DNA from 3 places in the Blastococcus jejuensis genome. Region 3 is predicted to be linked to each of the others. Evidence: riboswitches for the same ligand, from Rfam matches in the RefSeq annotation. Region 3 holds a riboswitch; each other region holds the start of a gene.
The links. Region 3 has a riboswitch for cyclic di-AMP ahead of ABD644_RS07990 (M23 family metallopeptidase). Riboswitches for the same ligand answer to the same signal wherever they lie in the genome.
Positions count from the first base shown of each region.

Region 1 (3,237 bases), on a different contig from region 3:
TTCCTCGACCTCGCGTCCGGGTACGTGCAGCGCAGCCTCGGCGCCCTGCCCAAGCAGGGCTCGCGCAAGCCCTGGAAGCTGCACCAGAACTACCTGCGCGACGTCGCCCTCATGCGCCGTGGCCCGCTCGACGACGAGGGCATGACCTTCCAGCGCGCGGCGGCGCCGGCCCGGCGGGCCGCCTGATGGGCCCCTACCGCTTCGGGGGCGGCACGGCCGTGGTCACCGGCGCGGCCAGCGGCATCGGCGAGGCGCTGGCCGAGCAGCTGGCGACGCGCGGCAGCGACCTGGTGCTGCTCGACCGGGACGCCGAGCGGCTGGCCGCCGTTGCCGGCCGGATCCGGGCGGCGCACCCGTCGCTCGCCGTCGCCACCACCGTCGTCGACCTGGCCGACGACGACGCCACGGTCCGGGTGGCGGCCGACCTCGCTGCGGCGCACCCCGACGTGACCCTGCTGGTCAACAACGCGGGCGTGGCGCTCGGCGGCCGGTTCGACCAGGTGACCGCCGACGAGTTCGACTGGCTGATGTCGATCAACTTCCGCGCCGTCGTCACGCTGACCCGCGCGTTCCTGCCGGCGCTGAAGGCCCGTCCCGGGTCGCACCTGGTGAACGTGTCGAGCATCTTCGGGATCTTCGCCCCGCCCGGGCAGGCGGCGTACGCGGCGAGCAAGTTCGCCGTCCGGGGATTCAGCGAGGCGCTGCGGCACGAGCTCGCCGAGAACGGCGTCGGCGTCACCGTCGTCCACCCCGGCGGCATCAAGACGCGGATCGCCGAGACCGTCCGCGTCGGCTCGGGGGTGTCGGCCGAGGAGTACGAGCAGGGGCGCGCGCAGTTCGCCAAGCTGCTGACGATGCCCCCGGAGAAGGCGGCGGCCCAGATCGTGGCGGCGATCGAGCGGCGCCGCCCGCGGCTGCTGATCGGATGGAGCGCCAAGGTCCCCGACGTGCTGGTCCGGCTGCTGCCCGGCTCCTACTGGCGGCTGATCGCGCGACGTGCCGGCCGGCAGGTCGGCCCTCCCGCGCGAGACTGAGCAGGTGTCGAGCCACGTTCCCGCCGACTTCGTCCGCCGGTACACCCGGCTCGAGCGGTCCGCTCTCGTGCCGGAGGTCCGGCTGCACGTCGCCGCCGACGTCGTCGCGCTGTGGGAGGCGATGGAGAGCGAGCAGGTGGGGCCGGCCGAGGAACCCCCCTTCTGGGCCGCCGCCTGGCCCGGCGGCCAGGCGCTGGCCCGCTACGTCCTCGACCACCCCGAGGTGGTGGCCGGGCGCAGCGTGCTCGACCTCGGGGCGGGCAGCGGCCTCGTCGCCGTGGCCGCGGCGCTGGCCGGCGCCCGCGCGGTGCTCGCCAGCGATCCCGACCCCTACAGCGCCACCGCGGTCGCGGTGAACGCAGAGGCCAACGGGGTCGCCCCGATCGCCGTCGTGGGCGACGTCCTCGACGCGGAACCGCCGGACGTGGACGTCATCCTGGCCGGTGACGTCTGCTACGACCGGGCGATGACCGAGCGCGTGCTGCCGTTCCTGGGGCGCGCCTGGCTCGGCGGGGCCGTGGTCCTCCTCGGGGACCCGGGGCGGCCCTACGTCCCGCGCGAGGGGCTGGTCGCCGCGGCCACGTACGACGTCCCCGACACCGAAGGCCCGCTCGTGCGCCGGACGACGGTGTGGCGGCTGCCCTGACGCACCGACGCGATCCTCGTCACGCCGGGAATTCGACGTTTCGATTGTCACGGTGCGGTAACGGCGGTTACGTTGGGGCGGTCCGGCCGGTCGTCGTGTCCCCACCCGGGGAGATCCGCGCTGGACGCCGCTGAGTCGCCGACCCTCCGGGGAAGGCGAGCCGGGGACCCACCGCAGTACTGGGGTGAATCCAGCCCGCGAGCGTCAGCTCGGGGCCGGTAGGGCTGCTTCCCGCCCGAACCCGTCAGCTAACTCGGTAGGCGGCTACACGGAAGAACGCGTCGCAGGGGCACTGCCTGCCTGGCATGCCGTCCTGTCGCGCCCTGACGCCCTCGGAGTCGTCCCACCCCATGAACCTCCGCACCATGATCCGTCCGCATGCCCGCAGTGAGCGCGGTACCGGAGCGCACCGTCGCCCGCCGAACACCGCCCGTCGTCCCGCGCTCTACCTCAGCGTCGCCGCCGCCGGCGCGCTGATGGTCAACGTGCTCGCCTCCGGCGAGCCCGCCGCCCAGGCCGACGGCGCGCAGCTGGAGTCGGTCAGCATCGCCGAGCAGCTCGGCATCCAGGGCGGGGGCGGCACCGACGCCGGCTCGGCCGTCATCGGCGAGGACGCCGCCCACTCGCTCGGGCAGCTCGCGGCCAGCCGGGCCGAGCGCAGTGCCGAGCAGACCGCGGCCGCGCAGGCCCAGGCCGCCGCCGACCTGGCCGAGCAGCAGCGGCTCGCGGCCGAGCAGGCCGCCGCCGAGGAGGCCGCGCGCGTGGCCGCCGAGGAAGCCGCCCGGGCCGCGGCCGAGGAGGCCGCGGCGGCGGAGGCCGCGCCGGCCGCGACCGCTCCGGCCGGCTCCTTCCAGGACTACGCGCTCGCGCAGCTCGGTGGCGACGCCAACCAGTTCTCCTGCCTGGAGAGCCTGTGGGGCAAGGAGAGCGGCTGGAACCCGAACGCGCAGAACCCGACGAGCACCGCGTACGGGATCCCGCAGTTCCTCGACTCCACCTGGGCCGGCACGGGGATCGCCAAAACCTCCGACGGCTACCGGCAGATCGACGCCGGGCTGATCTACATCGAGCAGCGGTACGGCTCGCCCTGCAGTGCCTGGGGGCACTCGCAGGCCAACAACTGGTACTGAGCCGCCCCCCAGAACCACGCACGACGACGCCCCCGGTCCGCGGACCGGGGGGGTCGTCGCGTCTGCGAGCGGGGTCGTCGCGTCTGCGAGCGGGGTCGTCGCGTCTGCGAGCGGAGTCACAGCGGATTGACGAGTTGACGGGTTCATCAAGCCATTAGAGTCGGAGTGTGCCCTTCACCCCCGGCCGGCCCATCGCGGAGGCCAAGGCCGATCTGTTCAAGGCGCTCGCCCATCCGGCCCGGGTCCGCGTGCTCGAGCTGCTGGCCGAGCGCGAGCACACGGTCGGCGAGCTGGCCGAGGCGACCGGCCTCGAGCTCTCGCACCTCTCCCAGCAGGTCTCGGTGCTCCGCCGCGCCGGGATCGTCGACAGCCGCCGGGTGCGCAGCAACGTGATCTGCGCGCTGCGCGACCAGCAGACCGCCGAGCT
Region 1 is NZ_BAAAVV010000002.1:568,701-571,937, forward strand. It holds gene ABD644_RS06410 (flavin-containing monooxygenase) at 1-186, shown strand, start outside; gene ABD644_RS06415 (SDR family NAD(P)-dependent oxidoreductase) at 186-1,034, shown strand; gene ABD644_RS06420 (class I SAM-dependent methyltransferase) at 1,039-1,680, shown strand; cyclic di-AMP (ydaO/yuaA leader) riboswitch at 1,807-1,959, shown strand; gene ABD644_RS06425 (aggregation-promoting factor C-terminal-like domain-containing protein) at 2,046-2,810, shown strand; gene ABD644_RS06430 (ArsR/SmtB family transcription factor) at 2,978-3,237, shown strand, end outside.
Region 1: linked by a shared signal. The riboswitch ahead of ABD644_RS06425 (aggregation-promoting factor C-terminal-like domain-containing protein) and the one ahead of ABD644_RS07990 (M23 family metallopeptidase) in region 3 are both predicted to bind cyclic di-AMP.

Region 2 (3,237 bases), on a different contig from region 3:
GTCGTCCGTGACCTCGAGGCCGAGGTCGTCGTGGAGCAGGGTCATCGACGTCCGCATGCTCGTGCCGACGGTGGCTGCGCGAGCCTCGTCGGAGAGCCGGCCGCCGAGGCGCCGGGCGAACTCGTGCAGCGCCGTCCCCCAGTGCTGCTCGGTCTCGACCAGGGTTCCGTCCATGTCGAACAGCACTGCCTCCACCCGGCCATCGTCCCACCGCAGGATGGCCCGGGCCGTGGCCGACGCGGCCACGGCCCGGAGAACCGCTGGTCAGGGCCTTGGCGCGTGGCCAAGGTCACGACGGGTGGTCAGCGGTAGTTCACGTGCACGTGGTCCATGTGGTTGGCCGTCGCGCTGCCGCGGTTCTCCATCGGCTGCCAGGAGCCGCCGGGCGAGCTCAGCATCCGCTGCTGCCAGATGATGTACTCCACGCCCAGCTCGTCCCAGTGGTCGATGTGGTACTGGGCGATCGCGTCGCCCAGGGACGGGCTGCACATGTAGTCCAGGGCCAGCCCGGAGGGGTGACCGCCGGGGTCGGCGGCGCTGGCGCGGGTGCCGCCGATGGTGATGCCGGCGGCACCGGGCACGTTCGAGACCACCGCGTCCGCGGCGGCCTGCGCCTGCGGTCGCACCGGCCCGGCACTGTTGGAGATCCGCGCGACGGCGGTGGCCGCCGTCCCGCTGGAACTGGCCGCGGGCGCTGCCGCTGCCTCGGACTCGGCCGCGGCTGCCTCGGCCGCTGCTGCCTCGGCCGCGGCGGCTTCGGCTGCCGCCTGGGCCTCCGCCGCGGCCTGCGCCTCCGCCGCTGCCTGCTCGGCCTGGGCCTGGGACGCGGCCGCCGCCGCCTGGTCCGCGTCGCGCTCGGCCCGGCTCGCGGCGAGCTGTCCGAGGAACTCGGAGTCCGCCGTCGACGGCTGGTCGACGCCGGTGCCGTCGATGCCCAGCGCGTCGGCGACGGCGACGGACGGCGACTGGGAGCTGGCCGTGGCGGTCGCCGCCGGGCCCGCCGCCACCAGGTCGACGAAGGCCAGCGTGCACACAGCCGAGATCCCCAGGGCGTAGGCCACCCGGGAGTGCGGGGCGCCGTGCCGGCGACCGTCGGGTCGGGCGATGAGGTCGAGCGGTGCGCCGTCGGAATGCTCGTCGGCGGGCCGGCCCTCGGTGGCCGTGGATCGGGTGGAGATGGAGCGGGTGGTCATGGAGCGCAAGCGCAGGTTCAGGGACGCCACAGGGGCGGCTCTCCGTTCTTCCCTAGCCGCCTACCGAGTTAGCTGACGGGTTCGGGCCGGAAGTTGCCCTACCTGGCACGCGCACGCGCGCGCAGGATTCACCCCAGAGGAACCATGGGTCCCCGGTCTGCTCGCGACGCTCGGCCGCGCGCAGTTCGGCGGTGTCCGGCCGAGGTCCTCGATCGAGGAGCGGGGCCCGGCGGACGCAGGCCAACGTACTACGAATCCGCGTTACCGAACTGTGATCCTCTGCCAGATGTGGACGAGGTCACTCGTCCTCGGTGCGGTAGCCGAGGTTGGGCGAGAGCCACCTCTCGGCCTCGTCGACCGTCCAGCCCTTGCGGCGGGCGTAGTCCTCGACCTGGTCGCGCCCGAGCCGCCCCAGCACGAAGTAGCGCGCCTGGGGGTGCGAGAAGTACAACCCGCTGACCGCCGCGCCCGGCCACATGGCCATGCTCTCGGTGAGCTCGATCCCGGTGCGGGCCTCGACGTCGAGCAGCTCCCAGATGGTCCGCTTCTCGGTGTGCTCGGGGCAGGCGGGGTAGCCCGGTGCGGGCCGGATGCCGTGGTACTTCTCGGCGATCAGCGCGTCGTTGTCGAGGTGCTCGTCGGGCGCGTAGGCCCAGAACTCCTTGCGCACGCGCTCGTGCAGGCGTTCGGCGAACGCCTCGGCCAGCCGGTCGGCCAGCGACTCGAGCAGGATCGCGCTGTAGTCGTCGTTGGCCTTCCTGAACGCGGCGACCCGCTCCCCCGCACCCAGGCCCGCCGTGACGGCGAAGGCGCCCACGTAGTCGCGGAGGCCGGTCTCCTTGGGCGCGACGAAGTCGGCGAGGGACTTGCGGGCCGAGCCGTCGCGGCCCTCGGTCTGCTGCCGCAGCTGGTGCAGGGTCGTGAGCACGGTGCGGCGGGACTCGTCGGTGTAGACCTCGATGTCGTCGCCGGGCACCTGGTTGGCCGGGAACAGGCCGAACACACCGCTGGCCCGCAGCCACCGGCCCGCGATGATCTGGTCGAGCATCTGCTGCGCGTCCTCGTACAGCCGGCGGGCGGCCTCACCGGACGCCGGGTTGTGCAGGATGTCGGGGAACCGGCCGCGCATCTCCCAGGTGGTGAAGAACGGCTGCCAGTCGATGTAGTGCCGCAGCTCCTCCAGCGGGTAGTCGGGGAAGCTGCGGACGAACTGCGTCGCCACGTGGTGCAGGTGGTCGCACGAGGGCCCCGCGCACACGTCCATCGCCTGCTGCAGCAGCATCCTCGGCCGGGGCGGGTGGTAGCTGCTCCACTCGATCTCCGGTGCGGCGGCGCGCGCGGCGGCGAGCGGGAGCATCGTGCGCGTGTCCTGGCGGGCGGCGTGCCGCTCCCGCAGCGTCTCGTACTCGGCGTCGGTCTCGGCCAGCAGCTTCGGGCGTTGCTCGTCGGACAGCAGGGCCGCGACCACCGGCACCGACCGGGAGGCGTCCTTCACCCAGATCACCGGGCCGTGGTACTTCTGCGCGACCTTCACCGCGGTGTGCGCCCGCGAGGTGGTGGCCCCGCCGATGAGCAGCGGGATGTCGAAGCCCTGGCGTTCCATCTCCGACGCGAGGTTCACCATCTCGTCCAGGGACGGCGTGATGAGGCCGGAGAGCCCGATGATGTCGGCGCCCTCCTCCTTGGCGGCGTCCAGGATGCGCTGGGCGGGCACCATCACGCCGAGGTCGACGACCTCGTAGTTGTTGCACTGCAGGACGACGCCGACGATGTTCTTCCCGATGTCGTGGACGTCGCCCTTGACGGTGGCCATGACGACCTTGCCGATGGCGCGCTCGGCGTCGCCGGGGCGCTTCTCCGCCTCGATGAACGGGATCAGGTAGGCGACGGCCTTCTTCATGACGCGGGCGGACTTCACCACCTGCGGCAGGAACATCTTCCCGGCGCCGAACAGGTCGCCGACGACGTTCATGCCGGCCATCAGCGGGCCCTCGATGACCTCGATGGGCCGGCCGCCGCGGGCGCTGATCTCGGCGCGCAACTC
Region 2 is NZ_BAAAVV010000004.1:131,127-134,363, forward strand. It holds gene ABD644_RS10225 (HAD family hydrolase) at 1-195, opposite strand, end outside; gene ABD644_RS10230 (VldE C-terminal domain-containing protein) at 303-1,193, opposite strand; cyclic di-AMP (ydaO/yuaA leader) riboswitch at 1,236-1,379, opposite strand; gene metH (methionine synthase) at 1,492-3,237, opposite strand, start outside.
Region 2: linked by a shared signal. The riboswitch ahead of ABD644_RS10230 (VldE C-terminal domain-containing protein) and the one ahead of ABD644_RS07990 (M23 family metallopeptidase) in region 3 are both predicted to bind cyclic di-AMP.

Region 3 (3,237 bases):
TCCGCAGGACCCCCGAGGCGGCCGGGTCTGGCTTGCCTTCGGGGACGGCGACGATCGGGAATGATCCGTCGCCCGCCGTGATGACGACGTCGTAGCGCTCGCCCATCCCGAGGATCAGGGTGTCGACCTCGACGGGTCGGACCGGGAATCCGTCGGCGTGAGTCACGGTCAACCGATGGCCCCCGACGGCGAAGCGGTAGGCGGTGTCGCTGCCGGCGTTGATGAGGCGGAGGCGGATTCGTCGTCCCGGCCGAGACCCGACCGTCACCGGAGCAGAGGGCAATCGTCCGTTCAGCAGGTGCGCGGGATAGGCGACGTCCCCGGTGTCCTCGCCCAACGGCGCCTCGGGATCGGCTTCCATGCCGCCCATCTCCATGCCGCCCATCTCCATGCCGCCCATCTCCATGCCGTTGCGCTTCAACATCGCCAAGACGTCGGTGGGAGAGTCGCCAAGGCCATCGGTCCAATCGTCGAGGACGAGCACGGCCTCCTCGTCGTAGTTCCCGGATTCAGCGGGATCCTCGACGATGAGGGGCGCATACAGTGCCGTGTCGAGCTGGACGCCGACGTGCGGATGGAAGAAATAGGTTCCCGGATGGGGGAGGACGAAGGAGTAGTCGAAGACGCTTCCCGGCTCGACGGCTGCCTGAGTGAGCCCAGGGACTCCGTCCATGTCGTTGCGTAGCGCCACGCCGTGCCAGTGGATGGTCGTCGGATCGGGTAGGCTGTTGCGCACGTGCACGTGCAGTTCATCACCCACGTTGGCCCGGATCTCGGGGCCAGGGACTGTTTCGTCGAAGGCCCAGGTCTGCACGGTCGTTCCACCCAGGTCGAGCGTCGCCGGAGCAACCCGCAATCGGCGTTGAACGGCACGCCCGGTCGACGTGCGTGCGGCCTCTGCTTGGGCGACCGCTGGTGAGCGGGGCCCGATCGGGGAGGGGGTGTCCTCGCCAACGAACTGGAGGCCGGCGAGGCCGCCACCTACCACGAGACCGCCGGCCGCGCCGAGTTGGAGGAAGCGTCGCCGGCTGAGGCGCGGTGATGCCATCGCAGGGCCCGCAGTCGGATCGGACACGTCTGAACTCCTTGGATCGACGGCATGTGTGAAGCCGTTGCTCGCCGCTCGGACTGGCGGTTGCGTACCTCTGTGCCGGTCCCGGCCGGCCGCACTCCTACTATCCTAAATAGTAGACGCTGCGACCGGCGCCCTGCTCGATACCGGCGCACCCATTGCCAGGTCGTGGCCGCGCCCGACCGGTCTTGGCTGCAGCGGCTCTGCCTGTCACCGCTCGGTGTCGCGCGGCCTCGAACCGATCCGTTGTGGTCGGGGTAGCCGGCCGCCTGGCGAGCGGGGCTGACGCCGGGATCCCCGGCACTCAGCGCCGGAGGGTTCACAAGCACAACTGTCAACTAAGTCGAATCGTAGTACTGTCGCTTCTTGTCCGCCGAGCCCCGTTCCTCGACCGAGGACCTCGATCGGACACCGCCGAACCGTCCACGGGAGACACCGTGGCGGACCGGGGACCCATGGATCCTCTGGGGTGAATCCTGCGTGCACCGAGCGCAGGTAGGGCATCTTCCGGCCCGAACCCGTCAGCTAACTCGGTAGGCGGTGAGGAAGGAACGGAGAGCCGCCCCCTGTGGCGACGCTGAATCAAGCTGCTTTCGCGGACGACGACGCCGCGAACATCGGAAACCACAAGCCCCGCGCGACCTCCTGGGCCCGGCGAAATCGAGCGCCGCTTCGCGTCGACCGCCCTCGAGTCGGCGCCCACGCCGGGTCGGTGATGCTGCTGACGGCCACGACCGCCGGGGCGTTCAGCTTGGCCGTCCTCCTGGCGGGGGAGCCGTCGGCTGCGGCAACAGCCAGTACGGGTTCGGTTGCCCGGACGACGAGCGTGGCCGACGCCCTCGGCGTCGATGCCGCCACACCCGCCGAGCAGCGGACTGTTCTCGAGCAGCTAACGGCCAGCCGTGCCCAGCGCGAAGCCGAGCAAGCGGCGGCCGCCGACGCCCAAGCGCGGGCTGAGGAGGCCGCCGCAGCGGCTCGCGCGCAGGCCGAAGCGCAAGCAGCGGCCGAGGCGGCCGCGGCCGCTGAGGCGGCCCGGGCAGCGGCGAGTGGCCCAGCCGATGCCGAGGCGGTGATGCCGATCGACGGCGCCCGACTCACGAGTCCGTTCGGGCCGCGCTGGGGCACGCTGCACGGCGGAGTGGACCTTGCCGCGCCGATGTTGACGCCCGAGTACGCCGCGATGGACGGAATCGTCCTGGAGGCCGGCCCGGCCTCAGGATTCGGGCAGGCGGTCTACATCCAGCACGAGAACGGTGACGTCACCGTGTACGGCCACATGGAGGAGATCCTCGTATCGGCCGGACAGGTCGTCCAGGCCGGCGAGACCATCGCATTGGTCGGGAATCGCGGCCAGTCCACCGGGCCGCATCTGCACTTCGAGGTGCGACTGGGAGGACTCGGGGGGGATCCGGTCGATCCGCTGGCTTACCTGCGTGAACGGGGCGTCGACGTCTGATCCCCGCCGCGCGCCGTCAGAGGGTGATTCCCTGTTCGGCGAGCCAGTCGAGCGGGTCGACCCGCCGACCGTCGAGCCCGCCCGCCCAGACCTCGAAGTGGAGGTGAGGGCCGGTCGAGAACCCCCGTGAGCCCACGCGAGCGATCAGTTGACCGCTTTCGACCTCCTGGCCGGCCTCCACGAGCACCTGCTCCATGTGGCCGTAGACGGTGACGTCGCCGTTGAGATGCTGGATGTAGATGACGTTCCCGTAGCCGCTGGCGGGGCCGGCACGCAGGACGGTGCCTGCGGCCGCCGCGTACTCCGGCGTCATCATCGGTGCGGCGATGTCCACGCCCCAGTGCATCTCGCCCCACCGCATGGCGAAGGCGGTGGTGAGGGTGCCGCCTAAAGGCAGCGTTCGCCGCTGTGCTTCTTCAGCCTCCCGGGCGGCCCGGGTGACGCGGACGTCCTCGAGGCGCGATGCCGCCGCCATCAGTGCGACGTCCCGTCGGGGATCGGTCTCCTCGGCGAAGCTGGCGCCCCCATCAAGACCGAGCCCGTGCGTGGCCGCGAGCACCGACCTGTTTTCCGTGGTCGGCGCGGACTGCGGCCACAGGCTCATCAGTGCGGCGCCGACGACGGCGGCGGTCAGGAGTGCCGGCCCTTTCCCCGCCATGGAGGGCGGTGGCTGCAGACGTCGACCGGTCCGCCCATGACTTCGTTGACC
Region 3 is NZ_BAAAVV010000003.1:187,271-190,507, reverse strand. It holds gene ABD644_RS07995 (multicopper oxidase family protein) at 1-1,075, opposite strand, end outside; cyclic di-AMP (ydaO/yuaA leader) riboswitch at 1,475-1,627, shown strand; gene ABD644_RS07990 (M23 family metallopeptidase) at 1,641-2,528, shown strand; gene ABD644_RS07985 (M23 family metallopeptidase) at 2,545-3,186, opposite strand.